DNA from 3 places in the Buttiauxella sp. JUb87 genome. Region 2 is predicted to be linked to each of the others. Evidence: riboswitches for the same ligand, from Rfam matches in the RefSeq annotation. Region 2 holds a riboswitch; each other region holds the start of a gene.
What was found. A riboswitch is a leader RNA that binds a small molecule or an ion and turns the genes downstream of it on or off. The one in region 2 is predicted to bind thiamine pyrophosphate.
Positions count from the first base shown of each region.

Region 1: another riboswitch for thiamine pyrophosphate. It lies ahead of thiB (thiamine ABC transporter substrate binding subunit); the one in region 2 lies ahead of thiM (hydroxyethylthiazole kinase).
Region 3: another riboswitch for thiamine pyrophosphate. It lies ahead of thiC (phosphomethylpyrimidine synthase ThiC); the one in region 2 lies ahead of thiM (hydroxyethylthiazole kinase).

Region 1 covers NZ_SNVY01000002.1:507,452-518,098, forward strand. The annotation lists gene EC843_RS10550 (type IV pilus twitching motility protein PilT) at 1-219, opposite strand, end outside; gene EC843_RS10555 (YggS family pyridoxal phosphate-dependent enzyme) at 235-939, shown strand; gene EC843_RS10560 (YggT family protein) at 964-1,518, shown strand; gene yggU (DUF167 family protein YggU) at 1,515-1,805, shown strand; gene EC843_RS10570 (XTP/dITP diphosphatase) at 1,834-2,427, shown strand; gene hemW (radical SAM family heme chaperone HemW) at 2,420-3,556, shown strand; gene EC843_RS10580 (sugar efflux transporter) at 3,809-4,987, opposite strand; gene sgrT (glucose uptake inhibitor SgrT) at 5,149-5,325, opposite strand; gene sgrR (HTH-type transcriptional regulator SgrR) at 5,539-7,218, shown strand; TPP riboswitch at 7,264-7,363, shown strand; gene thiB (thiamine ABC transporter substrate binding subunit) at 7,401-8,384, shown strand; gene thiP (thiamine/thiamine pyrophosphate ABC transporter permease ThiP) at 8,360-9,997, shown strand; gene thiQ (thiamine ABC transporter ATP-binding protein ThiQ) at 10,076-10,647, shown strand, end outside.
Region 2 covers NZ_SNVY01000001.1:1,275,427-1,286,073, reverse strand. The annotation lists gene EC843_RS06080 (fimbrial biogenesis usher protein) at 1-2,392, shown strand, start outside; gene fimH (type 1 fimbria D-mannose specific adhesin FimH) at 2,420-3,424, shown strand; gene sfmF (fimbria assembly protein) at 3,456-3,947, shown strand; gene fimZ (fimbria biosynthesis transcriptional regulator FimZ) at 4,031-4,663, opposite strand; gene EC843_RS06060 (LuxR C-terminal-related transcriptional regulator) at 5,218-5,949, opposite strand; gene EC843_RS06055 (LuxR C-terminal-related transcriptional regulator) at 6,319-6,921, opposite strand; TPP riboswitch at 7,177-7,273, shown strand; gene thiM (hydroxyethylthiazole kinase) at 7,308-8,096, shown strand; gene thiD (bifunctional hydroxymethylpyrimidine kinase/phosphomethylpyrimidine kinase) at 8,093-8,902, shown strand; gene EC843_RS06040 (GntR family transcriptional regulator) at 8,973-9,719, shown strand; gene EC843_RS06035 (PfkB family carbohydrate kinase) at 9,830-10,647, opposite strand, start outside.
Region 3 covers NZ_SNVY01000017.1:1,134-11,780, reverse strand. The annotation lists gene EC843_RS24120 (HesA/MoeB/ThiF family protein) at 1-736, opposite strand, end outside; gene thiE (thiamine phosphate synthase) at 729-1,364, opposite strand; gene thiC (phosphomethylpyrimidine synthase ThiC) at 1,364-3,265, opposite strand; TPP riboswitch at 3,354-3,464, opposite strand; gene EC843_RS24105 (Rsd/AlgQ family anti-sigma factor) at 3,516-4,019, opposite strand; gene nudC (NAD(+) diphosphatase) at 4,113-4,886, shown strand; gene hemE (uroporphyrinogen decarboxylase) at 4,921-5,985, shown strand; gene nfi (deoxyribonuclease V) at 5,995-6,666, shown strand; gene EC843_RS24085 (YjaG family protein) at 6,710-7,300, shown strand; gene hupA (nucleoid-associated protein HU-alpha) at 7,487-7,759, shown strand; gene EC843_RS24075 (DUF1481 domain-containing protein) at 7,774-8,472, shown strand; gene purD (phosphoribosylamine--glycine ligase) at 8,519-9,811, opposite strand; gene purH (bifunctional phosphoribosylaminoimidazolecarboxamide formyltransferase/IMP cyclohydrolase) at 9,829-10,647, opposite strand, start outside.

The sequences.
Region 1 (10,647 bases), on a different contig from region 2:
ATGTAGAGTCACGGCGAAATCCACTTGCCCGCTTTCTTCCAGTTGTTCCTTTTGTGCTTTTGACAGCCAGTCATCAAGCAATGCTTGTGGTTCAGGCGCGCTGCCAGGCAGTAGTTCAAGCCGTCCTTGCCGCCGCCAACGAGCAGGAAGCTGCGCGCACAGGTGTAGATCAGAGACATTATGCTTTACACTAAGGGCCACAATTTCTTCGATATCCATATCACTTTCCAACCTATGAACGAGATAACGCACAATCTGGCACAGGTTCAGCACAAAATCTTAGCGGCAACTGAACGCTGCGGCCGTGCTCCAGAAGAAGTTACTTTGCTTGCAGTAAGCAAAACCAAGCCTGCAAGCGCTCTCGCAGAAGCGATTGCTGCCGGCCAACGCGCATTCGGTGAAAACTACGTGCAGGAAGGCGTGGATAAAATTCGTTACTTTGCCGATAACAGTGAAGCCACACTGGAATGGCACTTTATTGGCCCTTTGCAGTCGAACAAAAGCCGTCTGGTGGCTGAACATTTTGACTGGTGCCACACCGTCGACAGGTTACGTATTGCTACTCGTTTAAGCGAACAACGCCCGGTTGAGCTTCCACCGCTTAACGTGCTGATTCAAATCAACATCAGTGATGAGCAAAGCAAGTCTGGTATTACGCTGAGCGAGCTTGAAACGCTTGCTGCTGGTGTCGCTGAATTACCGGGTTTGGTATTACGAGGTTTAATGGCGATCCCTGCCCCTGAGCCTGATTACGAGCATCAGTTAGCGGTTTGCCAGAAGATGGCAGCGGCTTTCGAATCGCTCAAAAACCGCTATGCAACGGTTGATACGTTGTCCCTGGGCATGACCGATGACATGGACGCCGCGATTGCCGCAGGCAGCACCATGGTGCGCATTGGAACCGCTATTTTCGGCGCGCGGGATTACTCCGCTCGTTAATCACCATAATTATTGAGGAACGCCATGCTGACGTTGACTTTCCTGGTCAAAACACTGATTGAACTGTATGTGATGGTGCTGTTGATTCGCATCTGGATGCAGTGGTCGCGTTGTGATTTTTACAACCCTTTTGCACAGTTTATCGTCAAGATTACCCAGCCGATTGTCGGGCCACTGCGTCGGATAATCCCTTCAATTGGGCCGATCGATACTTCTTCCCTGTTGGTGGCGTTTATTCTCACCACGCTGAAGTACCCGATCCTGCTGCTTATTCAGGTCGGTGCGCTATCACTTGACCCAATGAACCTGCTGGTTGGCTTGTTATCGTTGCTCAAGTCCGCCGGTACGCTGGTATTCTGGGTTATTATTATTCGTTCGCTTATGAGCTGGATTAGCCAGGGTCGCAGCCCAGTAGAATATGTGCTGATGCAATTAACTGAACCGATGATGGCACCGATTCGCCGCATTATCCCGGCAATGGGCGGGATTGATTTCTCCGCGATGGTGGTGATTTTGATTCTGTATGCGCTGAACTACCTTGGTATGGATCTGTTCCCGGGGCTTTGGTTCTTGCTGTGAGTGCAGTGAGTCAAACCGCAGACGGGCTGGTTTTACGGCTGTACATTCAGCCGAAAGCCAGCCGCGATAGTATTGTCGGGCTGCATGGCGACGAACTAAAAGTCGCCATCACTGCCCCACCGATTGACGGCAAAGCTAACGCCCATCTGGTAAAATATCTGGCTAAACAGTTCAAAGTCGCCAAAAGTCAGGTGCTGCTTGAGAAAGGCGATCTGGGCCGCCATAAACAAATTAAAATTATCGACCCGCAACACATCCCGACGGAAGTCGCGGCATTGCTCGAATAATTACCTAATTTCACAGGATTTTCTCACTATGCAAAAAGTTGTCCTCGCGACCGGTAACGCCGGTAAAGTGCGTGAACTCGCCGATTTACTGAGCAATTTTGGTCTGGATGTCGTGGCGCAAACCGAACTGGGTGTGGAGTCTGCCGAAGAAACGGGCCTGACATTTATCGAGAACGCCATTCTGAAAGCACGCCATGCGGCGCAGATAACGGGTTTGCCAGCCATTGCTGACGATTCAGGTCTGGCGGTTGATGTGTTGGGTGGTGCGCCGGGGATCTATTCTGCCCGCTACGCAGGCTTAGAAGCCTCCGATCAGCAGAACCTCGAAAAGCTTCTGGCTACACTGAAAGATGTACCAGACGAGCAACGCAAAGCGCGTTTCCATTGTGTGCTGGTTTATATGCGTCATGCAGAAGACCCCACTCCGCTGGTTTGCCACGGCAGTTGGGAAGGCCAGATTACCCGTGAAGCTGCGGGTACCGGTGGCTTCGGCTACGATCCTATTTTCTTTGTCCCGAGTGAAGGCAAAACTGCCGCTGAATTGACTCGTGACGAAAAACGCGCCATTTCCCACCGCGGGCAAGCGCTAAAACTGTTACTGGAAGCAATGAAAAATGGCTAATTTGCCACCACTGAGTCTCTATATTCACATCCCGTGGTGCGTGCAGAAGTGCCCCTACTGTGACTTCAATTCCCATGCACTTAAGGGCGACGTGCCGCACGATGAGTATGTCGCCCACCTGTTGCGCGATCTGGATATCGACGCGCCAATGGCACAAGGACGTGAAATAAAGACCATCTTTATTGGTGGTGGTACGCCTAGCCTGCTTTCAGGCGAGGCGATGCAAAACCTGCTGGACGGTGTGCGCGCGCGCCTGCCGCTGGCAGCCGATGCGGAAATCACAATGGAAGCTAACCCTGGAACGGTAGAAGCTGACCGTTTCGTGAGTTATCAGCGTGCTGGCGTGAACCGTATTTCTATTGGTGTGCAGAGTTTCAGCGAGCCTAAGCTCAAACGTCTGGGGCGTATTCATGATTCTGGTGAAGCGAAACGCGCGGCGAATCTGGCAAGCGGACTCGGTTTGCGCAGCTTTAACCTCGATTTGATGCACGGCCTGCCGGATCAATCGCTAGAAGAAGCGCTGGACGATTTGCGCCAGGCAATTGCACTCAACCCGCCGCATCTTTCCTGGTATCAGTTAACGATTGAGCCGAACACTTTGTTTAGTTCGCGTCCGCCAAAACTGCCGGACGACGACGCATTGTGGGATATTTTCGAGCAAGGCGATAAGCTGCTGACTGCGGCAGGTTATCAGCAATATGAAACCTCGGCCTATGCTAAACCGGGTTACCAGTGCCAGCACAACCTGAACTACTGGCGCTTTGGCGATTACCTGGGGATTGGCTGTGGCGCACACGGCAAGGTAACGTTCGAGGACGGGCGCATTGTTCGTACCGCGAAAACACGCCATCCACGCGGTTATATGGAAGGTAAATACCTCGACAAGCAGCACGATGTGGAACAAGCCGATAAACCGTTCGAGTTCTTTATGAATCGTTTTCGTTTGCTCGAAGCGGCGCCACGCAACGAATTTAGCTTATATACCGGGCTTGATGAGTCGGTGATTCGCGCGCAGTTAGATGAAGCGATAGCTAAAGATTACCTGGTTGAGACTGAGGATTATTGGCAGATTACCGAGCACGGGAAGCTGTTTTTGAATTCGCTGTTGGAGCTGTTTTTGGCTGAATAATCAGGCATTACTGGCGGATGACGCTGCGCTTATCCGCCCTACGAAAACCGATTTGCATTACTGGCGGATGACGCTTGCGCTTATCCGCCCTACAAAAACCGATTTGCATTACTGGCGGATGACGCTTGCGCTTATCCGCCCTACGAAAACCGATTTGCATTACTGGCGGATGACGCTGCGCTTATCCGCCAGTAATGCAGTTGTAGGTCGGATAAGCGCAAGCGTCATCCGACATTACTCCAACACCAAAACTTAAATATTCTTCACCCGGCTGGTCAAAACCAACGCAAACACCGCTAACCCGGCAATCAACCAATATACCGAATAATGCCCAAAACTCTCGGTCAGCGCGCCTTGTAAAACCCCCGCCAGAATCACGCCCGTCGAAATACTATTGGTGAACAACGTGGTCGCCGACCCCGGCCTGCCCGGCATCAAATCCTGGAACCACAACATGCCAATCCCGGCAACAATGCCGATAAATACCGCGTTAAATAGCTGAAGCAACAGCAGCGCCGTACGGCTGTGGAACATAATCAGTCCGACGTAGAACAACACGCCGGCGGCTACGGCAATCACCATCATGCGCCGTTTACCAAAACGCTTTACATAATAGCCCGCAAGGATCATCGCCGGGATCTCAAGCCCCGCCGCCGTCCCCATCAACAGCCCAGCCAGCGATTCGGGCAGGCCTAAATCACTGCTGATCCACAACGGCATGTCGATGATATACATGGTGTTGCAGGTCCACATCAGCATCGAAGCAATAAACAACAGACGGACGTTTTTATCTTTCCAGCCGCTGACCTGGGTAAGCGCCACATCTGCGGGCTGCTCAATCCTTGCGACCGAGGGTAATGCGAAGAAAATCAACGCCAGCGAGATAACAAATATCCCCGCGGCGATAAGAAACATAGTGGTGAAGCCGTAGTTTAATGCCAGCATAAACGATAGCGGCGGGCCAATAACCCAGGCAAGCGAGAGCTGCGCACGCATTATCGAGCTGAACATCACCACTTCACGCGCTGAGTTATCGGCATATTCACGGGCAAGGGCAAATATTTGCGGCATCGCGGTGTTGGCAATAGAGGCGAACATCACGCCAACGGTGATTAACGTCAGGTAATGACGGTTAAAAGCAAAAAGCACACAGTTTGCTACAGCCATCACGCAACAAACCATAATCAGTTTGCGACGATCGCCCCGGTTATCTGAACGCTTCGCCAACGCCAGACTGACGAGGATCCCGGCTATCGCATTGACGGTATAAAACAGGCCAACCCAGAATGGGCGCACTTCCACTTCGCGACTTAAAAACAGGCTAAGAGTGGGCGCCTGGAGTGCCCCCGCAATCCCCATCATGAAAGCCACAATCATAAATGCGGCGTACACCGGGTTAAGGCGTCGTCCTTTGGTCAGAAACCAAATCATGCAGAAAGATCCTTTTTACTTAAGCGGGTGATAAGTGTGCAAGGCCTCGACTATACCCTAAATAATTCGAGTTGCGAGAAGGCGGCACTGCGGCTCGAAGAATGACGGGTATAAAAAAGCCAGCAGTATTAATCTGCTGGCCAGGTGAAAACCACCAATTCTCAGTCACACTTGCTGTCAGCGATTTGGTGCTCTACGAACGCGGACTCCCACTGCATTAAGTTCTCAAGCATCTCCAGACGTTGCTCTGCTTTCAGGCGAGCCAGCCATCCAACAGAAACACTTTGGGTTGCGGCAAAATACTGTTGATAAAACTTAACCACTGGCGACCGTTTCATAAAAACCCCAAATAATTCAAGTTGTGGGAAGGCGGCAAACGCGTGAGTCCCCAGGAGCATAGATAACTATGTGACTGGGGTGAACGCGAGTAGCCAACGCACCAACGACTTGAAGTATGACGGGGTTGTACCTCCTCGCTTTCAACGTTGATGATTATTGGCGTAATATGAGGAAAGTTAAATTGATGAGTTTCTGCCGGGAGTTCCTCTTTTATGTCGTCTGGTCGTCTGCAACAACAGTTCATCCGTTTGTGGCAAAACTTTGAAGGTAAGCCGCAAGAAACGACGTTGAATGATTTGGCCGATTTGCTGAATTGCTCCCGCCGCCATATGCGTACATTGCTTAGCGCGATGCAGGAAAAGGGCTGGCTGAGCTGGAAAGCGGAAGTCGGACGCGGCAAGCGTTCACAGCTTGAGTTCTTGTATACCGGCCTTGCACTCCAGCAACAGCGCGCCGAAGACCTTCTTGAGCAGGACAGGATTGACCAACTGGTGCAGATAGTCGGCGATAAAGCTGCCGTGCGCCAAATGCTGATTTCTCACCTTGGGCGCAGCTTCCGGCAAGGGCGGCATATTCTGCGCGTTCTCTACTATCGCCCGCTGCTCAATCTGTTGCCCGGTTCCGCTTTGCGCCGTTCAGAAACGCATATTGCCCGGCAAATTTTCAGCGGACTGATCCGTATAAATGAGGAAAATGGGGAACTGGAAGCGGATATTGCGCACCACTGGCAACAAATATCCCCATTACACTGGCGTTTTTATCTGCGCCCCGGCATTCATTTTCACCATGGCCGTGAGCTGGATATGCTGGATGTGACGACGTCCCTACAACGCATCAGCTCTTTGCCGCTGTATTCGCATATCACGGAAATTACTTCTCCAACGGCCTGGACGCTGGATATTAAGCTCTCACAGCCCGATAACTGGCTGCCGTGGTTGCTGGGTAGCGTTAACGCGATGATCCTGCCGCGCGAATGGCAAACCTTAAGCCATTTCTCCCGCCAGCCAGTCGGCACCGGTCCCTATTCGGTGGTGCGCAATAATACTAACCAGCTGAAAATTCAGGCCTATGACGATTACTTTGGTTATCGCGCATTGATTGACGAAGTGAATTTCTGGGTGCTGCCGGACATTGGCGAAGAGGTCAGCTGTGCGGTGCAATTATCGGGAATGCCCGACAGCGAGAAAGCCGTCGAAAGCCGCCTTGAAGAAGGCTGCTACTACATTTTATTTGATAACCGCTCAAGCGCCGGCAGCAATAAAGAAGTGCGCCGCTGGCTCAGTCATGTGCTGGCACCGATTCATCTGCTGTATAGCGCGGGCGAGCAAAACCAGCAGTACTGGTTCCCGGCTTACGGACTGCTGCCACGCTGGCACCACACGCATCCACAACCAGCCGTCGAAAAACCGGCCGGGCTGGAATCCGTGACGCTGACGTTTTATCGCGATCACGTCGAACATCGGGTAATCAGCAAAGTGATGGAAGAATTGCTGGCACGTGTTGGCGTAAAACTGGTGGTGCAAGAAGTCAGTTATGAAGAGTGGCATCAGGGCGATGCCGTCAGCGATATCTGGCTCAATAGCGCGAATTTCACCCTGCCGTTAGAGTTTTCGCTTTACTCGCATCTTTATGAAGTGCCGCTGATTCAAAAGTGCATTGCTATCGACTGGGAAACGGATACCCGCAACTGGCATAACGGCGAGCTTTCTCTGCCTGAGTGGTGCCAGAACCTGGTTGAAAACAATGATATTTTACCGTTAATCCACCACTGGCTACGCATCGAAGGGCAACGCAGTATGCGTGGTGTGCGTATGAACACACTGGGATGGTTTGACTTTAAATCGGCGTGGTTTGCCCCACCGGAGCCACCCCCCCTGCGGCTTGAAATATGACGGGTATAATGCTTTCGAATCATTCACAAAGTTATTACAATGCACGCGTTCTCAACGGGGTGCTAAGGCGAAAGTCTGGCTGAGATAATACCCGTCGAACCTGATCCGGATAACGCCGGCGAAGGGATTTGAGGCTCTATTCTCAAATGTCCTTTGCCACCCCTAATTCTAAGAGGTGCAAAGTGTTCAAAAAATTCCTGCCGTTGCTGGCACTGATCGCCGCCCCCGTTTTTGCCAAACCCCTGCTGACTGTTTATACCTACGACTCCTTTGCTGCCGACTGGGGGCCAGGGCCTGCGGTGAAAAAAGCCTTTGAGGCTGACTGTAATTGCCAGCTGAAATTCGTGGCGCTGGAAGATGGCGTTTCGCTGCTCAACCGCCTGCGGATGGAAGGTAAAAACAGCAAAGCTGACGTGGTTCTGGGACTGGATAACAACCTTCTGGAAGCTGCCGCGCAGACTAAATTATTTGCGCCGAGCAAAACAGACATTAGCGCGTTGAAGATCCCTGGCGGCTGGACAAACGACACTTTCGTTCCCTTCGATTACGGCTATTTCGCTTTCGTCTACGATAAAAACAAACTGAAAAACCCACCGAAAAGCCTGAAAGAACTGGTCGAAAGTGACCAACAATGGAAAGTGATTTATCAGGACCCGCGCACCAGCACACCAGGCCTGGGCCTGCTGCTGTGGATGCAGAAAGTGTATGGCGATAAAACGCCTGAAGCCTGGGCAAAGCTTGCGAAGAAAACGGTCACCGTCACCAAAGGCTGGTCCGAGGCTTATGGCCTGTTCCTGAAAGGTGAAGGCGATTTAGTGATGAGCTACACCACCTCTCCGGCTTATCACATTATTGAAGAGAAAAAAGATAACTATGCTGCGGCTAATTTTAGCGAAGGGCATTATTTACAGGTGGAAGTGGCCGGACGTCTGGCATCCAGCAAGCAGCCTGAACTGGCTGAAAAATTCATGAAATTTATCACTTCACCGGGCTTCCAGAACACTGTGGCCACCGGCAACTGGATGTATCCGGTGACCGATGTGAAATTGCCTGAAGGATTTAACGGGCTGGTCAAACCGAACAACACGCTGGAATACAGCGCCGCAGAAGTGTCTAAACAACGCGCCAACTGGATTAGCGAATGGCAACGCGCCGTCAGCCGCTAATTCCCGGCTGGCTGATTCCAGGGCTATGTGCCGCCACACTGGTGGTAGCCGTAGCCCTGGCGGCTTTTATGGCGTTGTGGTTTAACGCGCCACAAACCGATATCCGTGCGCTGGTGCAGGATAGCTATTTGTGGCACGTGCTGCGTTTCTCTTTCTGGCAGGCGTTTCTCTCAGCAAGCCTTTCCGTGTTCCCGGCTATTTTCCTCGCTCGCGCCCTGTATCGCCGCCACTTCCCCGGGCGCGTTGCGCTGTTACGCCTGTGCGCAATGACGCTGGTTCTGCCCGTGTTGGTAGCGGTATTCGGGATTCTGACAGTGTATGGGCGCGAAGGCTGGCTGGCCGTGTTGTGCGCAAGGCTTGGCATCGAATGGAGTTTCTCGCCTTACGGCCTGAAGGGCATTCTACTGGCCCACGTCTTTTTCAACTTACCGATGGCAACACGCCTGCTGCTACAGGCACTGGAAAATATCCCCAACGAACAACGCCAGGTTGCTGCGCAACTGGGCATGCAAGGCTGGAATTTCTTCCGTTTTGTCGAGTGGCCGTGGTTGCGCCGCCAAATTCTGCCCGCTGCGGCACTGATTTTTATGCTCTGTTTCGCAAGCTTTGCCACCGTGCTGTCGCTGGGCGGCGGCCCGCAGGCGACCACTATCGAGCTGGCTATCTTCCAGGCGCTGAGTTACGACTACGACCCCGCACGGGCGGCTCTGCTCGCCGTGGTGCAGATGGTTTGCTGTTTGGGTCTGGTGCTGATGAGCCAGCGGCTGAGCAGAGCCATTTCAGCCGGCGTCAGCCAAATGCAAAGCTGGCGTGATCCGCAAGATAACCTGCCCCGCAAACTGTGCGACGGGCTACTCATCATCCTTGCTCTCTTGCTGTTATTACCGCCGCTGCTGGCAGTAATCATTGATGGCATCAATAGTGGCTTTAACAGCGTGTTGTCGCAACCGGTACTGTGGCAGGCATTATTTACCTCGTTAAGAATTGCGGTTGGCGCTGGGTTAATAAGCGTGGTCATCACGGTGATGTTGCTGTGGAGCTCGCGGGAATTGCGCCTGCGCAACCGCGCTTTTGCAGGCCAGGCGCTGGAGCTCAGCGGTATGTTGATTCTGGCGATGCCGGGTATCGTGCTGGCGACCGGCTTTTTCCTGCTGCTCAATAACACCGTGGGCCTGCCGCAATCCGCCGATGGCATTGTGATTTTCACCAATGCGTTGATGGCAATTCCCTACGCGCTAAAAGTGCTGGAAAACCCGATGCTGGATGTCGCAGAACGCTACAACAAGCTGTGCCAGTCGCTGAACATTACTGGCGTAAACCGTCTGCGTTACATTGAGTTGCGTGCACTCAAGCGCCCACTGGCACAAGCACTGGCGTTTGCCTGCGTGCTGTCGATTGGTGATTTCGGCGTGGTGGCGTTGTTCGGCAATGAAGATTTCCGCACGCTGCCGTTTTATCTCTATCAACAAATTGGTTCATATCGCAGCCAGGATGGTGCCGTTACCGCGCTTGTCCTGCTGATACTGTGCTTTGCTTTATTCACATTGATTGAAAAACTTCCGGGACGCTATTCCCAAAATGATTCGGGTTGCAGGAAGGCGGCAAGTGAATGAAGACTGGGAACATAGAAAACTATGTTACCTGGATGAATGAAAGCAGCCAACACACCTGCAACTTGAAGGATGAAGGGAATGCTAACGCTAACTGATGTAACCTGGCTCTATCACCATTTGCCGATGCGTTTTTCGATGAAGATTCACGCTGGAGAACGCGTTGCAGTACTGGGGCCTAGCGGCGCGGGGAAAAGTACGCTGCTCAGTTTGATTGCCGGGTTTCTGACGCCCGCCAGCGGGCAGATTATGCTGCATGGCGAAGACCATACCCGCACGGCTCCCGCGCAACGTCCGGTTTCAATGCTCTTCCAGGAGAACAACCTTTTCACGCATCTGACGGTGCGGCAAAACATTGGCCTGGGGTTGAATCCTGGCCTGAAGCTCAATGCCACACAACAGGAACGGCTGAAAACGATTGCCGGGCAAATGGCGATCGGCGAACTGCTCGACCGCCTGCCGTCGCAACTTTCTGGCGGCCAGCGGCAACGTGTCGCCCTCGCCCGTTGTCTGGTGCGCGAACAACCTATTTTACTGCTGGATGAACCGTTTTCGGCACTCGACCCGGCGCTGCGCCAGGAAATGCTCCAGTTGCTTGATGACTTATGCCGACAGCAACAACTGACGCTAATCATGGTGTCACACAGTATTGA
Region 2 (10,647 bases):
GGATATCTGGCGTAACGCTGAATTTATCGCAACCCAGGATCTGCGCTTTGATGCCAGTAACAAGGCGGATGGAAAGGTAAGCGCGGACGGTCTGGTGCCGTGCCTTGATACAGGCTGGTTGCAGCGTCTGGGGCTGAATATGCTTGCTTATCCTGCGCTTGCGAAATTAAAGCCTGGGGAATGCGTGCCGTTGGCGGAGCTCATCCCTGGTTCAGAAACCCACTTTGATTTTGCCAAACTGCGGTTGGATATAAGCCTGCCGCAAGTGTCGTTGCTTAATAGCGCTCGCGGGTATATTCCTGCGCAAGAATGGGACGAAGGCATCCCTGCGGTACTGCTCAACTACAGCTTTACTGGAAACCACGGCAGTTATGACGATAACTATTATTTAAGCCTGCAAAGTGGCCTGAACTATGGGCCGTGGCGGCTGCGCAACAGTGGTGCCTGGAGTTATACGCGCGGTGATGGTTACCATTCCAACAACTGGAATAACATCAGCACATATGCGCAGCGGACAATCATCCCACTCAAAAGCGAGTTGGTGCTTGGCGACAGCAACACCAGCAGTGATGTGTTCGATAGCCTGGGTTTTCGCGGTGCACGGCTCTATTCGGCAGACAGCATGTACCCGGATAGCCTACAAGGTTACGCGCCAACGGTGCGCGGCATCGCACGGACAAACGCCAAAATCACCATCCGCCAGAATGGTTTTGTGATTTACCAAAGCTATGTGTCACCAGGCGCGTTTGCTATTAACGACCTGAATCCTACCTCCTCAAGCGGCGATCTTGACGTTACCCTGGAAGAAAAAGACGGTACGCTGCAAAAATACACGGTGCCTTATTCCACCGTTCCGCTGTTGCAGCGTGAAGGGCGGCTAAAATTCGACCTGGTTGCCGGGGATTTCCGCAGCGGTAGCGACCAACAAGAAACGCCATTTTTCACTCAGGCTACGCTGATTGCCGGTTTACCCCGCGGTTATACAGCTTACGGCGGCACACAACTTGCCGAGGATTATGCCTCGGTGGCGCTGGGCGCGGGTAAAAATATCGGGGAGTGGGGGGCCATTTCACTTGATGTCACTCATGCCCGTAGCAAACTGGCGGATGACAGCGAACATGAAGGCCAATCGCTTCGTTTCCTGTATGCCAAATCCCTCAGCAATTACGGTACTAACTTTCAATTGCTCGGCTACCGCTACTCAACTCGTGGCTTCTACACGCTGGACGAAGTGGCCTACAAAAATATCGAAGGTTACGAATTCGCCGATGAACAAGACGGCAACCACAACACTGAGCCGGTGGTGCAGAGTTATCACAACTTGCGCTACAGTAAGCGTGGACGTTTTCAGGTCAACATTTCTCAGGGGCTTGGCGATTATGGCTCATTCTACGTTTCAGGCAGCCAGCAAACCTACTGGGAAACCAACGAGAACAACACCTCTTACCAGGCAGGATATGCCAGTGGCTGGCGCGGAATCAGTTACTCGATGTCGATGTCATGGAACAAATCGGTCGGTATTTCCGCAAGCGATCGCATCATGGCATTTAACCTCTCGGTGCCGTTCAGCACGTTATTGGGGCATGGTTACTCACGTTCCAGCACCCTCGACCGCGCCTACGCCACATTTGCCGCCAGCAACAATTCAGAAGGTGACTCCACGCTGCAAACTGGGATCGGCGGCACATTACTTGAAGGGCAAAACCTGAGCTACAACGTCACTCAGGGATACAGTGACAGCAACGGCTACACCGGAAGTGCAAGTACCAACTGGCAAGCCACTTACGGCACGGTGGGATTGGGTTACAACTACGACCGCGACCAACATGACTATAACTGGCAAGCATCGGGTGGTGTGGTAGGACATGCCGATGGCATCACTTTTAGCCAGCCGCTCGGAGATACCAATGTGTTAATTAAAGCGCCGGGTGCCAGCGGTGTTGGCGTCGAAAACCAAACCGGGGTGAAAACCGACTGGCGCGGTTACGCCGTGATGCCTTATGCCACGGTTTACCGCTACAACCGTATCGCACTGGATACCAACACCATGGATGACCATACCGATGTTGAAAATAACGTCAGTAGCGTGGTGCCAACGGAAGGGGCATTGGTACGGGCCGAATTTAAGGCACGGATTGGCGTGCGGGCTATCTTCAACGTGACGCGTGGCGGGCGCGCCGTGCCATTCGGCTCGATGGTGCGTGAAGAAACCAGCGGTGTCACCAGTATGGTGGGAGATGAGGGGCAAATTTATCTCAGCGGCTTGCCGCTGCAGGGAAAACTGCTCATTCAGTGGGGCGATGGCAAAGATTCACACTGTTACGCACCTTATACATTACCGCCAGAAAGCCTGACTCAGGCAGTCGCCGTGGTGAGTGCCACCTGTTCATAGAATGGCGCACTATTCAGGGATTTGTTTATGAAATTGATGACATCTTTAGCAGGGGCGGTGCTTCTGGCATGTGTACTACCGGCGTCTGCCACGGTCTGCAAAAACTCAAACGGCGTGCCGACGGATATCTTTTATGACCTGTCAGACGTATTCACCAGTGAAAATAATAACGTCGGGCAAATCATTACGCTTGCTAACAAAACCGGTTGGGTTGGCGTCAATGCCACCTGCCCGGCAGGGACCAGCGGCAACACCACCATGCGTAGTTATGTGAACGCGTTGCCGGTGCAAGAAACCATTGGTGGGTATCAATATATGAAACTCAATGACTATCTCGAAGGGGCAATGAGCATCACCGACAGCTATTCGGGGCAGTTTTTCCCGCCGAAAAACTATATCCAGATGGGCAGCCATCCTAATGTTTCTAAACAACAACCCTTTCCAGTTAATGATTCTAAACTGGTTTTTAAACTCAAGGTGACACGGCGATTTATCAACATGGTGCCGATTCCAAAACAGACCATGTTTACGGTGTATGTCACCACGCGTAACACCGACCCGTTGACCACACCGGTTTATACCATCAGCTACAGCGGTAAAATTGAAGTACCGCAAAGTTGCGAAATCAATGCAGGCCAAATCGTCGAATTTGATTTTGGCGACATTGGTGCTTCGTTATTTAGCCAGGCAGGAGCCGGGAACCGTCCGCAAAGTGTTACGCCACAAAGTAAAACCGTTGCCATCAAGTGCACCAATGTGGCGGCGCAGGCCTATCTCTCTTTACGTATTGAAGCTGAAAAAGCTTCCGGCAATATCATGGTCTCTAACAACGACGATCTCGGCTTTGTCGTTGCGGATAGCAGTGGTTTGCCGTTAATTCCTAATAATCTGAGCAGTAAAATCCATTTTCGCCTCGATGATGCAGCTGCTGCGCAGGTGGGGATTCGCGCCTGGCCTGTGAGCGTCACCGGGAATAAACCTGCAGAAGGGCCGTTTACCGCGCGGGGCTATTTGCGGGTGGATTATGACTAAAACCTGGAGTGGCAATTTTCTGCTGGTCTGCATGCTGGTCGCTGGCGTCATGAACAGTGCGCAGGCCGATTCCCCGCTAGGCGAAGTCAATATCGAGCTGCGTGGCAACGTGGTGGATTTTAGCTGTTATGTCGAAATGGGTGATGACAATAAAACGGTGCAACTCGGTAGCTGGCCGACAAAACAACTGCGTACTGCAGGCAGCACTACGCAAAGTATGCCGTTCAGTTTGAAACTAAACGGCTGCCCGCCAGGAGCGGCATCAATCACTTTTTCGGGGAAGCAAGCCACTGGCAACCCCGGTTTGCTGGGGTTAAATGAGAGTAGTGTCAGCAATGTGGCTATTGAGCTGCGCGACCGGGATAAAACGCAATTGCCACTGGGGCAGGCGAGCCAGGATGTGGTTGTAGATGAGAATGGTAATGCGGTATTAGCCTTTTTTGCTAATTACATCGCCCTGGCCGATAACCCGCAACCGGGACCGGCCAACGCAGATGCTACGTTTATGATTAATTATTATTAACGGATAAAATATACCGCAGTGAAATAATAAAGCCGGGTTTTATTCCCGGCTTTATTATTTTAATTGTGACCTGCGACGTGTTTTTATAATAATTCTTTTACACGGGCATAGTCGATAAGTTCGACAATCGAGGAGACGTGAAGCTTGGAGAAGATATTTGACTTATGTGCGCTAATGGTCTTGCTGCTGAGCAGCAGTTGTTCGGCGATTTCCTTATTTGATAACCCATTAGCAAGGTGACGTAATACGGTTATCTCCCGATTAGATAATGGCATGTCGTCAGTTGCACCATTGCGTGATGCCGGGTTGCTAATTAATTCCAGGGTTTCAGAGGGAAAGAACGAATACCCTGCAAGCAACATTTCTACCGCGTGATAGATATCTTCCTGTTCTTTCCTTTTGCTGACAAAGCCGTTTGCACCAGCTTGAATGGCGCGGCCAGCATAAAATTTTTCAGACTTAGATGACAAGAAAAGTATGCGGGTGTCGGCTTGTATACTTTTGATTCTCTTTAATAAAGCAAATCCGTCGATGGACGGCAATTCAATGTCAAGAATCACCAGGTCGACAAGATGGCTGCTCATGTAGTTAATGACCTCGCGGTTGTCATCTGTTTTCATCACGACTTCTATATCTTTATTTTTCTGTAACAGTACTTCAATCGACATTCTGACAATAGGGTGTTCGTCCATGATAATTACGGATGCAGGTTTCATATTATTGCCTCATTTTTTGAGAAACTCATCGCATTGATACATAGTCACTGGCGGCTAAAGTGATGAAACGCTTTATTAGCTATTATTTTATAATGTATGCAATATGTTCCCTTCAACTTAAAACCATACCTCAATGTACTGTTTGCTAATGAATTCGAGTGTAACTGGATAATTGTTTGTCTAATCGAAAATACATATTTAGATTTTCTAATCAAGCAATTTGATTATACATCTATATAAATTCAGAGAAAGGCTGCTGTTATCTATAGCCAGTAATGGTGCGATCAAATTCTAATTATTCAGGTTGAGTATTTGTTATTTGGATAATACAACCATGTTAGTTAAAATATTTGGATAAAAAGTTTGTTTTTAATGTGAAGAATAGTGCGATATCTCAAATGTGTATTATTTGTTATATCTGGCATGAGGTTGTCAGATGGGACATCGTTCTGTAGTCGCTTGGCGGGCGGAAAAAAGAGTGTCCAGGAATAGTTATAATTGTTAGTTGTTTGATCTTATTTAACAAAATTAATACATTAAAAATAGGCAATTTCCTATGTTTCGCTCGAAAGTGCTTTCGTTAGCACTTCTGTTTGTTTCAACTCAATGGCGGGAGACATTTTATTCAGCAGATGTATCAGAGATTTATTGTTCTCAAGATCAAGGCGAGCGGCAATACGTCCAAGGGTATAAACGACGTAGTGATAGGGCTTGTTTAATTTAACGGCAATTGCTTTCAGCGATTCTCCTTGCGCCACCCCCAACAGAATATTCCACTCCCGATTAGAGAACAGTGTCGAAGAGGATAAATCCGATGAGGAAGATAGCTCCTGCAGGCTTTGTTGCTGTGTCAATCGGTTGACCAGATTGGTGATTTCCTGCCAGCGTTCCACGACAGGAAAGCGTGACGCAGCATTAATCAGCTTCACGGCGCTTACGCAGCGGCAGGCTGTTAATTGCGTTATGTTGAGTTGCGGCCAGGTTTTTTGCCATTGCCGTATCGTATTCAACATATCAAGGGGCGCTTCATTAACACCATCAAGATCGAGGAAAATGCGTGGCAGGGGAATTTGTTCAAGCCACGCCTCAACTTCCTTTAGAGAAGCGCAGACCTGCGTATGTTGAGACTTGAAAAAGTGTTGCGTCAGCGCCAGGGCAAGCCAGGAATCGGTTGTCACCAGGATAAGATCAAGTGGTTGCGCAAGGGGTTCTGCGTGATTTTTTTGTTGCAGGTATTCCAGGCGGTCAAAGACAATCAGTGTTGTACTGCTATAGAGATTGGCCATGCTGCCATTTCTGATACGACGATATCTGCGTTTGCGTGCGGCTATGTACAAATGCTTAGCCATCCACTGCGCGAACTGAGGGCGTGTTCGCTCTGATTTGGACCAGCGTCACTGTTGAAGCAGATGTCATTTCCATATTTTTCGCTGACAGTATGAGTTAATACTGAGATTGCATCGCTAAAATTAATCAGAAGCTAAATGATTTAGACTTCTGATTATATCGTTACAATGTATTCTGTCAGAAAATAAAAATATAATATATTAGGCATGCCTTAAGAGCATGTAAGTAGTTTCTTAAAGAGATAATAACATTTGTGGGTGTTAAATGATAAGGAACGCTAACTAGTCGTTGCGGCGCAAAAATATTGGCTAATGAATTAAAGAAAGAAGATGGATTTTTATAAAGTTCATCAACTCATACTGGTCCCGGATTTTCAGTTTTTTCATTATCACTTTACGATATATTCTTGCAGTATCTTCCTCTATCTGCATTAGATGGGCCGCATCCTGTAGCGAATGTCCCCGGGCGATGTAGATAAGTAACTGCCGTTCAGCACTGGTGAAATTGCATGTGGTGCAGTAGTAGCAAATCCTGGCAGACACCGCCGTGGTGTTGTTTCTGCGCCAGCCAGTCTCCGTCCAGTGGGCTATTTTACGGGTGACTTCATCAACCTCATCTTCGCGAAAGATAACCGGAAGCATATACAGGCATGGGCGGAACATGAGGCTTTGGTGTTCTTTATGTCGGCAAATAAGAATAACTCGTTGGGATTTTGTCGCATTGGGAATTTCAAAACAGTCAGCAGTAAACCAATTATCAGCCAGTGACATAAAAACAATATCGGCAGTACTATGTTCTTCGCCGGGTAAAAAATAAAAATCTTCATTTCGCTGGCGGTAAATTTTTTCAATGATAATTTTTAGACCATGAGCAAAATGACTATTATTTTCCCGTATCGCAATTGTAAGCATGGGGTTTCTCGGTGAGTAATAGAACGGATAACGATCGTAATGAAATAAATACTGAAATTAAATAACCTGAAACTTAATTGACAACTCGCTCGGGATGAGACATTGCCAGGGGATTTCCTGGTGGTTGGTAGCCAAGTGAAGAAATGGCGAGAATTAAAAAAATGAATCAACCCATTTAGCCCACAGTGATATCCCTGGTTTACAGCGCTGGCCACTCGCTTTATCCTGATGGGCGATTAATCACATATACGATTAATCAATGACTCGGGGTGCCCTTCTTTGTGAAGGCTGAGAAATACCCGTACCACCTGATCTGGATAATGCCAGCGTAGGGAAGTCAGATGCCTGTCCGGCATCCCTTCTTCACGCCGGACAGGAGCTTTATGATGCAGCCTGACCTGCTACCCGGCCACCGCGCCGTTTTGTCTTTACAGCAACTTCGCAACATTTCCCCGCTTGTTCACTGCATGACTAACGACGTCGTGCAGAGTTTTACCGCCAACGTTTTGCTGGCTATTGGTGCGGCTCCCGCCATGGTGATTGAAGCACAAGAAGCCGCTCAATTTAGCCCGGTTGCCCATGCGCTGCTGGTCAATATTGGCACGCTGACAGCCGATCGCCGTGATGCCATGCTTGCAGCCATTCATGCTGCAAATGAATCCGCCACACCCTGGGTGCTGGATCCGGTTGCCGTTGGCGGCCTGACGTTCCGTACTCAATTCGCCCATCAGGCGCTCGCGCTAAAACCTGCGGCCATTCGCGGGAATGCATCTGAAATCCTCGCACTGGCGGGGGAGCATTCTGGTGGAAGAGGCGTGGATAGCACCGATGATGCATTTTCCGCACTACCTGCGGCGCAGGCGCTTGCTCGACTGACTGGCGCGATTGTCGCGGTGACGGGTGAGCGTGATTACATTACCGATGGTGAAAACAGCTGGAGCGTGGCGGGCGGCGGCATTTTGATGACGCGTGTGGTCGGCACCGGTTGTGCGCTTTCAGCGGTAGTTGCCGCCTGTTGCTCTTTGCCGGGCTCGCGGCTGGATAACGTCGCTGCGGCTTGCCAGTTTATGAAGTTTGCAGGCCAGCAGGCTATATCAGCCAGCCGTGGTCCCGGGAGTTTTATTCCGGCATTTATCGACGCACTTTACGGGCTGAATGGGGAGGCGTTGGCATGAAAGGGTTAACACGTATCAATGCGCTGACTATTGCCGGAACCGACCCGAGCGGTGGCGCGGGTATTCAGGCCGACCTGAAAACTTTCTCGGCGTTGGGGGCATATGGCACCAGTGTGATTACCGCGTTAGTGGCGCAGAACACGCGTGGCGTGCAGTCGGTTTATCGTATTGAACCGGCCTTTGTTGCCGCGCAACTGGACTCCGTGCTCAGTGATGTGCGCATTGATACCATTAAAATCGGCATGTTAGCGGAAACCGATATTGTGGAAGCGGTGGCTGAACGGCTGGCGTTTTACCACGCACAAAATGTCGTGCTCGATACGGTGATGCTGGCGAAAAGTGGCGATCCTTTGCTTGCGCCCTCGGCGGTTGACAGTTTACGCCGTCGGCTTCTGCCGCAAGTGGCGCTGATTACGCCGAACCTGCCGGAAGCCGCCGCCTTGCTGGATGCCCCACACGCACGCAATGAACACGAAATGAAGCTACAGGGCGACGCTTTGTTAGCTATGGGCTGTAAAGCGGTATTGATGAAAGGCGGACATCTTGACGATGCTGAAAGCCCGGATTGGCTATTTACCCGCGATGGCGCACAGCGCTTTACCGCGCCGCGCGTACAAACGCGCCATACTCATGGCACTGGCTGTACGCTTTCTGCGGCACTCGCCGCACTTTATCCACGCTATCACGACTGGCCGCAAACAATTCTGGCGGCGAAAACGTGGTTGTCTCAGGCTTTAGAGCAAGCAGATTCGCTGGAAGTGGGTAACGGAATTGGACCGGTGCATCATTTTCACCAATGGTGGTGATTGAGGTAATACCACTATAAGACCATTGAGTTATACTGGTTTCACCTTATCTTCCGGACATTTGCGCGACATGGAACAGGTTCACACTCAGCTCATTGAGCAACTTATCCAGCGGTTTTCGCAGGCTGATAACACGCCGCTGTATTTGAAATTCGCCGAAACGGTGAAGGCGGCAGTACGCAGCGGTATTTTGCCGCAGGGCAATATTTTGCCGGGCGAACGCGATCTCAGCCAGTTGACTGGCGTTTCGCGCATTACGGTGCGCAAAGCGATGCAGACGCTGGAAGACGACGGCGTGGTGACGCGATCCAGAGGTTACGGTACGCAAATTAACTCCACTTTTGAGTATTCGCTCAAAGAGGCGCGCGGGTTTTCTCAACAGGTGGTTTTGCGCGGTAAAAAGCCGAACACGCTGTGGGTCAATAAACGGGTGGTGAAATGCTCGCCGGAAGTGGCAGAACAATTAGCCGTGGCGGCAGATAGCGACGTGTTCTTGCTCAAACGTATTCGTTACGTTGATGAAGATGCGGTATCAGTGGAAGAATCGTACGTTCCTGCGGAGTTGATCGCCGACCCTGATGAAATCGGTGTTTCATTGTATGACTACTTTCGCAGCCAGAACATTATTCCTCAGCGCACCCGTAGCCGCGTCAGCGCCAGAATGCCGGACAGCGAATTCCAGTCGCACATCAAACTGGAAACGCCAGTGCCGGTTCTGGTTATCAAACAGGTTGCTTTTGACCCGCAAAACCGGCCCATCGAGTACAGCATCAGCTACTGCCGCAGCGATCTATACGTTTTTGTTTGCGAGGAGTAGACCCGTCATACTTCAAGCTGCATCTTTGTTGGCTGCGTTCTCTCACCCGAATCACTTAGTTTACTAAGCTCATCGGGACTCGCTCTCTTGCCGCCGCGATGCCGCTCGAATTATTTTGGGTATCGGTATAGTTGTTCCAGAAACGGCGCACAGTCGCCGCCCCGATGGCTGACAACATAAGACGCAACTGCATTTCCCAGACAAACTGCTTCTGCCAGACTCCATCCTGCAGCCAGCCCCGCTAACGTGCCGCCCGCATGGCTATCGCCCGCACCAATGGTATCAACCACTTGTGCCGGGAAAGGAGCCACCAGCGCGATGGCGTCGTGGGAGCCAAACCACGCGCCTTGTTTATCGAGCCGCACGATGAGCGGCGCGTCATAACGTTCAAGCCAGGCACGGCAAATCCCTTCTATATTGTCGCCAGCCACCTCCAGCCATTCGGCTGCAATCGCGGCCTCCTGGCGGTTAAGCGAAACAATCGGTTTGCAGGCCATAATCCGCGTCAGCAGCGGGGCGGGAATATCAGCAATGCGTGGGCCAAAATCGATAAATGCCGTGACGCCGTTCAGCGATTCAAGCCAGCTCACCAACAGTTCCGCACATGGCCCGGCCAGTTGATAACCCGAAAGCGACAGCAAAGTGCCAGGAGCGAGCTGTAACTTATCCAGCCACGGTTGATTCCACTGATGTTCGACACCACGAAACGACATAAACGTTCTTTCGCCATCCGGCTCGACCAGCGCCAGGCACCAGCCGTTATCGCCGCTGTTGGTGTGGATTTCGCTTTCGATGCCTTGTTTTTCAAGACTGCTGCGGATGATATCCGCCCAGGTTCCCTGGCCAATGGGCAGCGCATTTTTCGAAGCGATGCCGAGGCGTGACAGTGTTAGTGCGATATTCAGCGCACAGCCGCCGATATTCACGC
Region 3 (10,647 bases), on a different contig from region 2:
GCCCTCCGCATACCGGGCAGCCCGCCGCTTTCTGCATAGCGAGGGTGCGCCAGCTATGTTGACGGCCGTCGAACAGGCGCAAAGAACCGCTGGCCGGGAGCATTCCGCTCAGTAGTTTTATCGCTTCCAGTGCCTGCAATGTTCCCATTACACCCACCACCGGGCCGATGATTCCTGCGGTGCGGCAGTTACGTTCCGGCTCGTGTTCATCCGGCCACACGCAGCGATAACAGCCGTTTTCCCACGGCGGTGTCAGCACCATCAGTTGCCCGCCAAAACCGACTGCGCTGGCGGAAATCAGCGGCTTGCTATGCGTAACGCACGCCGCGTTAATAGCATGACGCGTTGCCAGGTTGTCGCTGCAATCTAGTACTAAATCGGCGTTTTTTACCGTCTGCCTGAGTAATTTTCCCGCCAGCCGTTCACTAATAACCTGAAGTTCGATATCAGGATTAAGTTGCTGTAGGTGGCGTTGGGCGACCAGGGATTTTGGTTGGTCTAGATCGTTTGAAGTGAACAAAATCTGGCGCTGAAGATTGCTGATATGCACAAGGTCATCGTCAGCCAGAATCAGCGTACCAACGCCCGCGGCAGCCAGATACAGCGCGGCTGGCGAACCTAGTCCGCCAAGCCCGACGATTAACACTTTGCTGGCGAGCAGTTTTTGCTGCCCTTCAACGGCGATGTCTTCCAGCAGCATCTGGCGGCTGTAACGCATGAAATCGGCATCATTCATCGCCGGCTCCCACAAGCTCCAGTAGCTGTGCGGTTGCCGCTCGCCAGTCTGGAGCCAGAGTAATTGCGCTCACCACCGCGACACTGCCCACGCCCGTGGCAAGCACCGCCGGAACGCGTTCAATACTTATCCCACCGATGGCGACAGTCGGGTAATCGCCCAACGTTTTGATATGCGCTGCGAGTTGCGAAAGCCCTTGCGGGGCCGACGGCATCTGCTTGGTGTTGGTAGGGAAAACATGCCCCAGCGCAATGTAAGAGGGGCGCGCCGACAGGGCGCGATCCATTTCCATATTGTCATGCGTGGAAAGCCCGAGGCGCAGGCCCGCATCGCGAATGGCATCCAGATTGGCAACGTCCATATCTTCCTGGCCCAGATGTACGCCGTAAGCGCGATGCTTGATTGCCAGTTGCCAGTAATCGTTGATGAACAGACGCGCTTCGTAGCTATGGGAGAGTTTGATTGCCGCAACAATATCGGCTTCAACCTCATCGTCACGCTTATCTTTGATACGCAACTGAATAGTGCGCACGCCTGCTTCTAGCAAACGGGCAATCCACTCAACGCTATCTACTACCGGATACAAGCCCAGCCGTCGTGGGACAGGGGGGAATGCGGATTGATTTATCACACTTCCTCCTGACGCAGATAAATTTCGCCACCTTTCGCACGGAAAGATTGCGACATGTCTTCCATACCAACTTCAATGGCTTGTTTGGCGGCGAAATCGCGGACTTCCTGGGAGATTTTCATTGAGCAGAACTTTGGCCCGCACATCGAACAGAAGTGCGCAACTTTGCCGGATTCCTGCGGCAACGTTTCATCGTGATAAGCGCGCGCGGTGAACGGGTCTAACGCGAGATTAAACTGGTCTTCCCAACGGAATTCGAAGCGCGCTTTTGACATGGCGTTGTCGCGGATTTGTGCGCCAGGGTGGCCTTTTGCCAGGTCTGCGGCATGTGCCGCAATCTTGTAAGTAATCAGCCCTTGTTTCACATCTTCTTTGTTTGGCAGGCCGAGATGTTCTTTTGGCGTGACATAACACAGCATCGCGCAACCAAACCAGCCGATCATCGCAGCACCAATGCCTGAAGTGAAATGGTCGTAACCTGGTGCGATGTCTGTGGTTAACGGCCCGAGGGTATAGAATGGTGCTTCGTGGCAATGCTCCAGTTCTTCGGTCATGTTGCGGCGGATCATCTGCATCGGCACATGTCCTGGGCCTTCAATCATCACCTGTACGTCATATTCCCAGGCGATTTTGGTTAACTCGCCCAGCGTGTGGAGTTCAGAGAATTGAGCTTCATCGTTGGCATCCTGAATAGAGCCGGGGCGCAGGCCGTCGCCTAAAGAGAGTGAAACGTCGTAAGCCGCGCAGATTTCACAGATTTCGCGGAAGTGTTCATACAGGAAGTTTTCCTGATGATGCGACAGGCACCATTTCGCCATTATTGAGCCGCCGCGCGAGACAATGCCAGTGAGGCGTTTCGCGGTCATTGGCACGTAGCGCAGCAGCACACCAGCGTGAATCGTGAAGTAGTCCACACCTTGCTCGGCTTGTTCCAGCAGTGTGTCGCGGAACATTTCCCAGGTCAGGTCTTCAGCGATGCCATTTACTTTTTCCAGCGCCTGATAGATAGGCACGGTGCCGATTGGCACTGGGCTGTTACGTAAAATCCATTCGCGGGTTTCGTGGATATAGCGGCCAGTGGAGAGGTCCATTACCGTGTCTGCGCCCCAACGCGTTGACCACACCAGTTTTTCTACTTCTTCTTCAATGGACGATGTGACCGCCGAGTTACCGATATTGGCGTTCACTTTAACGAGGAAATTACGCCCGATAATCATCGGTTCGGATTCAGGATGGTTAATGTTGGCTGGGATAATGGCGCGGCCAGCCGCGACTTCTTCGCGCACAAATTCAGGCGTGATATTTTCCGGCAGCCGGGCACCAAAGCCCTGGCCTGGATGCTGGTGGCGTAACACTTCATCCCGAATGCGTTCCCGGCCCATATTTTCACGGATCGCGATGAACTCCATTTCCGGCGTCACGATTCCCTGGCGTGCATAGTGCAGTTGCGTGACGGTTTTCCCGGCTTTAGCGCGCTGAGGCGTGAGTTGTGTTTCAAAACGCAATTCGTCCAGACCGTCATCAGCAAGGCGCTCTTTGGTGTAGACAGAGCTGCGGTCGGTCAGGATTTCGCAATCATTACGTTCGGCAATCCAGTTTTCCCGTAGTGGCGACAACCCGCGCAGCACATCAATGTTGATAGCCGGGTCGCCGTAGGCGCCAGACGTGTCATACACCGGAATGGCATCGTTAGGGATGAATTGTGGCTTTTCTTTGCTGCCACCCGTGGTGGTTGGGCTTAGTTGGATTTCACGCATTGGCACGCGAATATCATCACGCGAACCAGTGAGGTAAATACGCTGAGAGTTAGGGAAAGCGGTGCCTTCCAGGGTATTGATAAAATGTTGGGCAGCAGCGCGCTGTTCGCGGCGGTTTGATTTTTTTTCAGTAATAGACATAGCTCATTCCAGTGGTTATCAGGAAGTGGCTTGTCAGAACAACGGAGGAGTAATGAATGTGGACCGCCCGAACACGGGGGAACCCAAAAGCAGAATTACTCTTGTTCCCTTCGCAGGTATTAGCCTGATCAGGTTCCGCGGATCCCGAATTAACGGTCTCAGCCGGTGCTTGACGCACTCGGCACTCCGACAAGAAGAAACCCGTATTACTACGGGTCGCTATGTAAACTACTCGTTAACAACGCAGAACTCAAGCAGGGCGTGCCAGCCCGCCGCTCTCATTAGCACTGTTATCTAAATCGTGGTTGGATGCTAACAGAATGAGCTTATCTTCCAGCGAAAAACGTGATTCCAGCGCTTCACCGATGCCGGACAACGCTTTCTGGAACTCAATGTAGTTATCATCATCGATCGCGCTCTCGAGATGCGAATCGTAGAAATCCATGATGTGCTGGGTATTGGCTTCAATCTGAGAGTAGAGGTGAGTGGCGGCTAAATGTGGGTTACTGCCTTCCATTTCACTGATAATACGTTCATAAATATTGAAATGGCCGGATGAAAGATAATCCACCAGGTTGTGGCAAAAATTATCCAGAGCCTTTTCATCGAGCGCAGTATGGGATTCCTTGTTAGGCTTTATCCCAACCATATTGTAGTAAGCCACCAATAATTGTTTGCGGGCATGAAGCCATTGGTCGATTAACGCATTACTACCACCAACGCGCTCAGTCAGATTTTCTAACTGGTTAAGCATGATTGACTCCGTGAGTAAAATGTAGCGCAAACGTACCCAAAATAGTTATGACTATTTGTTTATACCAGCGAACTCGGGGATGTGCACCAGGTTATGGAACGTGTAATTCAAAAGTTAGATCAAGGCTGGTTTATCGTCAGTCATGAGCAAAAATTGTGGTTACCAAAAGGTGAACTACCTCACGGAGCAGCGCAAGAATTCCAGCTTGATGGTGCGATGGGGATGCCCATCGGTGAGTGGGAAAATGAGCCGGTATGGCTGGTGCGGCAAAATCGCCGTGCGGATATGGGCTCTGTTCGTCAGGTCATTGACCAGGATGTGGGGTTGTTCCAGCTCGCCGGGCGTGGTGTGCAACTGGCGGAGTTCTATCGATCGCACAAATTCTGCGGTTATTGCGGCCATGAGATGCACGTCAGCAAAACCGAATGGGCGATGCTGTGCAGCCATTGCCGCGAACGCTACTACCCGCAAATCTCACCGTGCATCATTGTGGCTATTCGCCGCGATGACCATATCCTGCTTGCCCAGCACACACGCCATCGCAACGGGATTTACACCGTGCTGGCTGGGTTTGTTGAAGTCGGGGAAACCCTTGAACAAGCGGTGACACGGGAAGTCATGGAAGAAAGCAGTATCCGCGTGAAGAATTTACGCTATGTGACGTCGCAGCCGTGGCCGTTCCCGCAATCGCTGATGACCGCATTCATGGCGGAATATCACAGCGGTGAGATTGAAATCGACCCGAAAGAGTTACTTGATGCAGGTTGGTATCGCTACGATCAATTGCCATTATTGCCTCCGCCAGGCACGGTGGCGCGCCGTTTGATTGAAGATACTGTCGCCCTGTGTCGCGCGGAATATGAGTGATAAACTGGCGGCATACAGCCAAAGGAAATTAAACATGACTGAACTGAAGAACGATCGTTACCTACGGGCGCTGCAACGCCAGCCTGTAGATACCACGCCAGTATGGATGATGAGGCAGGCGGGTCGTTACTTGCCAGAATATAAAGCGACGCGTGCCCAGGCCGGCGATTTTATGTCACTGTGCAAAAACGCTGAGTTGGCTTGCGAAGTGACTCTGCAACCGCTGCGTCGCTACAAGCTTGATGCAGCGATCCTCTTCTCTGACATCCTCACCGTGCCTGATGCGATGGGGCTTGGTCTCTATTTTGAAGCGGGTGAAGGCCCACGTTTTCGCGCACCGATTACCAGCCGCGCCGATGTTGAAAAACTGCCCATTCCTGATCCAGAAGATGAACTGGGTTATGTGATGAATGCAGTGCGTACCATTCGCCGTGAGCTAAAAGGCGAAGTACCGTTGATTGGTTTTACCGGCAGCCCGTGGACGTTGGCGACTTATATGGTTGAAGGCGGTAGCAGCAAAGCCTTTACCGTTATCAAAAAGATGATGTATGCCGACCCGCAAGCGCTGCATCTTCTGCTCGACAAGCTGGCGCAAAGCGTCACGCTGTATCTGAATGCGCAAATCAAAGCGGGTGCGCAGTCGGTGATGATTTTCGATACCTGGGGCGGCGTGTTGACCGGGCGTGATTATCAGCAGTTCTCGCTGTATTACATGCACAAGATCATTGATGGCCTGCTGCGTGAAAACGAAGGTCGTCGTGTGCCGGTGACGATGTTTACCAAAGGCGGCGGCCAGTGGCTGGAAGCAATGGCTGAAACCGGCTGCGATGCGCTGGGGTTAGACTGGACGACCGACATTGCCGACGCTCGCCGTCGTGTGGGCCATAAAGTGGCGTTGCAGGGTAATATGGACCCGTCCATGCTGTATGCGCAACCGGCTCGCATCGAAGAAGAAGTGGCGACTATTCTGGCTGGGTTCGGTAAAGGCGAAGGGCATGTCTTTAACCTGGGCCACGGTATTCACCAGGATGTTCCACCAGAACACGCGGGTGCATTTGTCGAAGCGGTGCACCGTTTGTCGAAGCCGTATCACCAGTAAGGATCGGGGATGGATCTTGCAAGCTTGCGCGCACAACAGATCGAACTCGCTTCACAGGTCTGCCGTGAGGATCGCTTTGATCAAGATCCTCCCCGGTTAATCGCCGGGGCTGACGTTGGTTTTGAGCAGGGCGGTGATGTGACACGAGCCGCAATCGTACTGTTGAAATATCCTTCCCTCGAGCTGGTTGAATATCAGGTGGCGCGTGTCGCCACCACCATGCCTTATATCCCCGGATTCCTTTCGTTTCGCGAATATCCCGCACTGCTTGCCGCGTGGGAAATGCTATCGCAAAAACCTGACCTGCTGTTTGTCGATGGCCACGGCATTTCGCACCCACGGCGTTTGGGCGTTGCTGCCCATTTTGGCCTACTGGTGGATGTGCCGACGATTGGCGTTGCCAAGAAACGCTTGTGTGGGAAGTTTGACGCGCTCTCTGAAGAACCTGGCGCTTGCCAGTTGCTGACCGACAAAGGTGAAGCGCTTGCCTGGGTGCTGCGCAGTAAAAAGCGCTGCAACCCGCTGTTTGTCTCAACAGGCCATCGTGTCAGCCTTGATACCGCGTTGTTATGGGTTAATCGTTGCCTGGCAGGATACCGTTTACCCGAGCCGACTCGCTGGGCGGATGCCGTAGCTTCGGGGCGTCTGGCTTTCACTCGGTGGCAAGCAATTCAAGGGTGATTAAGGTAAACTGCCGCTAATATTCCGTCTTTGAGACATCGTTATGTTACAAAACCCAATCCATCTGCGCCTTGAGAAACTGGAAAGCTGGCAGCATGTCACTTTCATGGCTTCTTTATGCGAACGTATGTACCCGAATTACGCCATGTTCTGCCAGCAGACCGAATTTGGTGATCCTCAACTGTATCGCCGCATTCTCGATTTGATTTGGGAAACATTGACGGTCAAAGATGCGAAAGTTAACTTTGATAGCCAACTCGAGAAATTCGAAGAAGGTATTCCAGTTGCTGATGACTACGATATTTACGGTGTCTATCCGGCAATCGATGCTTGCGTTGCGCTGAGTGAATTACTTCATTCACGTCTTTCAGGGGAAACGCTGGAACATGCAATTGAAGTCAGCAAGGCATCAATTACCACTGTTGCTATGTTAGAAATGACCCAGGCTGGTCGCGAAATGACCGACGAAGAACTGAAAGAAAACCCTGCTGTTGAAGAGGAATGGGACATTCAGTGGGAGATTTTCCGTCTGTTGGCTGACTGCGAAGAACGTGATATTGAGTTGATCAAAGGGCTTCGCTCGGACCTGCGCGAGGCGGGTAGCAGCAATATTGGTATAATTTTTCAGCAGTAAGACAGCAAAACGTGACTTACAGTCCGAATTGTCACCCCTGAAGGCTTCCAATTAGCCCCCCGTCTGGTCTACATTTGTGGGGCGAAAAATAGTGGCTATCGGTGCGTGTATGCAGGAGAGTGCTTTTTTGGCATTTCCGTCGCACTCGATGCTTAGCAAGCGATAAACACATTGTAAGGATAACTTATGAACAAGACTCAACTGATTGATGTAATTGCTGACAAGGCTGACCTGTCTAAAGTACAGGCTAAAGCTGCTCTGGAATCCACTCTGGCTGCAATTACTGAGTCTCTGAAAGAAGGTGATGCTGTACAACTGGTTGGTTTCGGTACCTTCAAGGTAAACCACCGTGCTGAGCGCACTGGCCGCAACCCGCAAACCGGTAATGAAATCAAAATCGCCGCAGCTAACGTGCCGGCATTTGTTTCAGGCAAAGCACTGAAAGACGCTGTTAAGTAAGTTAACAAGTGTCAGTGAACAGTTTTAGCAGGGGGGCGTTTACGCCCCTTTTGTTTGTCTGGCGTCCTTTGGCCGTTCTGACAGGTACATTGCTGTTAATGGCATGCAGCAGCAAACCTCCTCTCCCGCCATTTACCGCGAGCGGCTATATTGCCGATCAAGGTGTTGTGCGCATTTGGCGTAAAGACAACAGTGATGATGACACTATCCGCATGCTTACGGCGTTTAGCCCGAGGCAGAAGGGTGCAACCACCACCAGTGATTACCGTTGGCAGGGTGAGCAACTCATTTCGATTGAAATGACGATTTTGAGTCAGCCGTCAGAGCACGTAAAAGTGCGTTTTGACGATCACGGCGAACTGAGCTTTATGCAGCGCGAAGTAGACGGTCAAAAGCAGCAGCTCTCTAACGACCAAATCGCCTTGTATCAATATCAGGCGAGCCAGATGAAAGCCACAAGTGAAGCATTGCGTACTGGGCGTGTTGTTTTGCGACAAGGGCGCTGGCACAGCAATGGTACAGTGACGACCTGTGAAGGCGAGACAATCGAACCCAATCTCGATAGCGCGGCGCTAAGCCATATTGCGAATCGACAACGTCACTCATCGATGGATGTCAGCATTGCGTGGCTGGAAGCACCAGAAGGTTCACAACTATTACTGGTGGCGAATCAGGACTTCTGTAGCTGGCAACCGAAGCCTGCGAAATTCTAGATAAAAAAACCGCCACGCGGGCGGTCTTTCAGGAGCACTTCGAGTCTTATTTCGCGTTTTCACGCTCAATGGCACGATAACCAATGTCTGAGCGGCTAAAACTGCCATCCCAGTGGATATCCTTCATTAACTCATAAGCTCGCTGCTGCGCTTGTGCGACGGTATCGCCTAATGCGGTCACGCACAGAACGCGCCCACCATTAGTCACCACCATATCGTCTTCACGCAATTTGGTTCCGGCGTGGAATACTTTGCCGTCTGCGACTTCTTCAAGGGGCAGACCGTGAATCACATCACCGTGACGGTAATCGGCAGGGTAGCCGCCAGCCGCCATCACTACACCCAGAGATGGGCGCTCGTCCCACTTCGATGTTGTCACGTCCAGCTTGCCATCACATGCGGCGAGGCACAGCTCAACCAGGTCTGATTGTAGGCGCAGCATAATAGGCTGGGTTTCAGGGTCGCCAAAGCGGCAGTTAAACTCGATAACCTTTGGGTTACCTTGCTTGTCGATCATCAGCCCGGCATACAGGAAACCGGTATAGGTATTCCCTTCAGCTGCCATGCCGCGCACGGTCGGCCAGATAACCAGATCCATAGCACGCTGGTGGACTTCATCAGTCACGACCGGAGCCGGGGAGTACGCACCCATACCGCCAGTATTCGGGCCGCTATCGCCATCGCCAACACGCTTATGATCCTGGCTGGTGGCCATTGGTAACACGTTTTCGCCGTCTACCATGACAATGAAGCTGGCTTCTTCGCCATCAAGGAACTCTTCCACCACGATACGGTGGCCGGCATCGCCAAATGCGTTACCCGCCAGCATATCGTTAACGGCGGCTTCTGCTTCTTCCAGCGTCATAGCGACAATCACGCCTTTACCTGCGGCCAGGCCATCGGCCTTAATCACAATCGGTGCACCTTTTTCACGGACGTAGGCCAGTGCAGGCTCCACTTCGGTGAAGTTCTGGTATTCAGCAGTTGGGATTTTATGGCGAGCCAGGAAATCCTTGGTAAAGGCTTTAGAGCCTTCTAACTGCGCGGCACCTTGGGTTGGGCCAAAGATTTTCAGACCAGCGGCACGGAAGGCATCAACCACGCCAATCACCAGTGGTGCTTCCGGGCCAACAATCGTCAGGTCGATTTTTTCATTTTGCGCAAAACTCAACAGAGCAGGAATGTCCGTCGGGTTAATCGCCACGTTCTGCAAAGCAGGTTCCAGAGCTGTACCGGCATTGCCTGGTGCAACGAATACCGTGCGTACCAATGGCGACTGTGACGCTTTCCAGGCCAGCGCATGTTCGCGCCCACCATTACCTATCACTAATACTTTCATTTATAGATGCTCCAGGATTAATGGCGGAAGTGGCGCATGTCTGTGAAGATCATCGCGATCCCATGTTCGTCAGCGGCGGCAATCACTTCGTCATCGCGGATCGAGCCGCCAGGCTGGATAACACAGCTCACGCCAACTGCCGCTGCGGCATCAATACCGTCACGGAATGGGAAGAAGGCATCAGACGCCATTGCTGAACCTTTCACTTCCAGGCCTTCATCGCTCGCTTTGATACCGGCGATTTTGGCGGAGTAAACACGGCTCATCTGGCCCGCACCTATACCGATAGTCATATTCTCGCGGGCATACACAATCGCATTGGACTTCACAAACTTCGCCACCTTCCAGCAGAACAACGCATCACGTAGTTCTTGCTCTGTCGGCTGGCGCTTGCTGACAACACGCAGGTCTGCGGCCGTCACCATACCCAGATCGCGATCCTGTACTAACACACCGCCGTTAACGCGTTTGAAATCCAGACCCGGAACACGCTGCTGCCACTGGCCGCAAGTCAGGACGCGAACGTTTTGCTTAGCGGCTGTGATCTTCAGCGCTTCGTCGCTGGCTGACGGAGCAATAATCACTTCGACAAACTGGCGAGAGATAATCGCCTGCGCGGTTTCGGCATCCAGTTCACGGTTGAACGCGATGATGCCGCCGAATGCGGAAGTTGGGTCGGTTTTATAGGCGCGGTCGTATGCATCAAATAAGGAATCGCTGACAGCCACGCCGCAAGGGTTGGCGTGCTTCACGATTACGCAGGCAGGCTCGCTGAACTCTTTCACACATTCCAGTGCCGCATCGGTATCAGCAATGTTGTTATAAGAGAGCGCTTT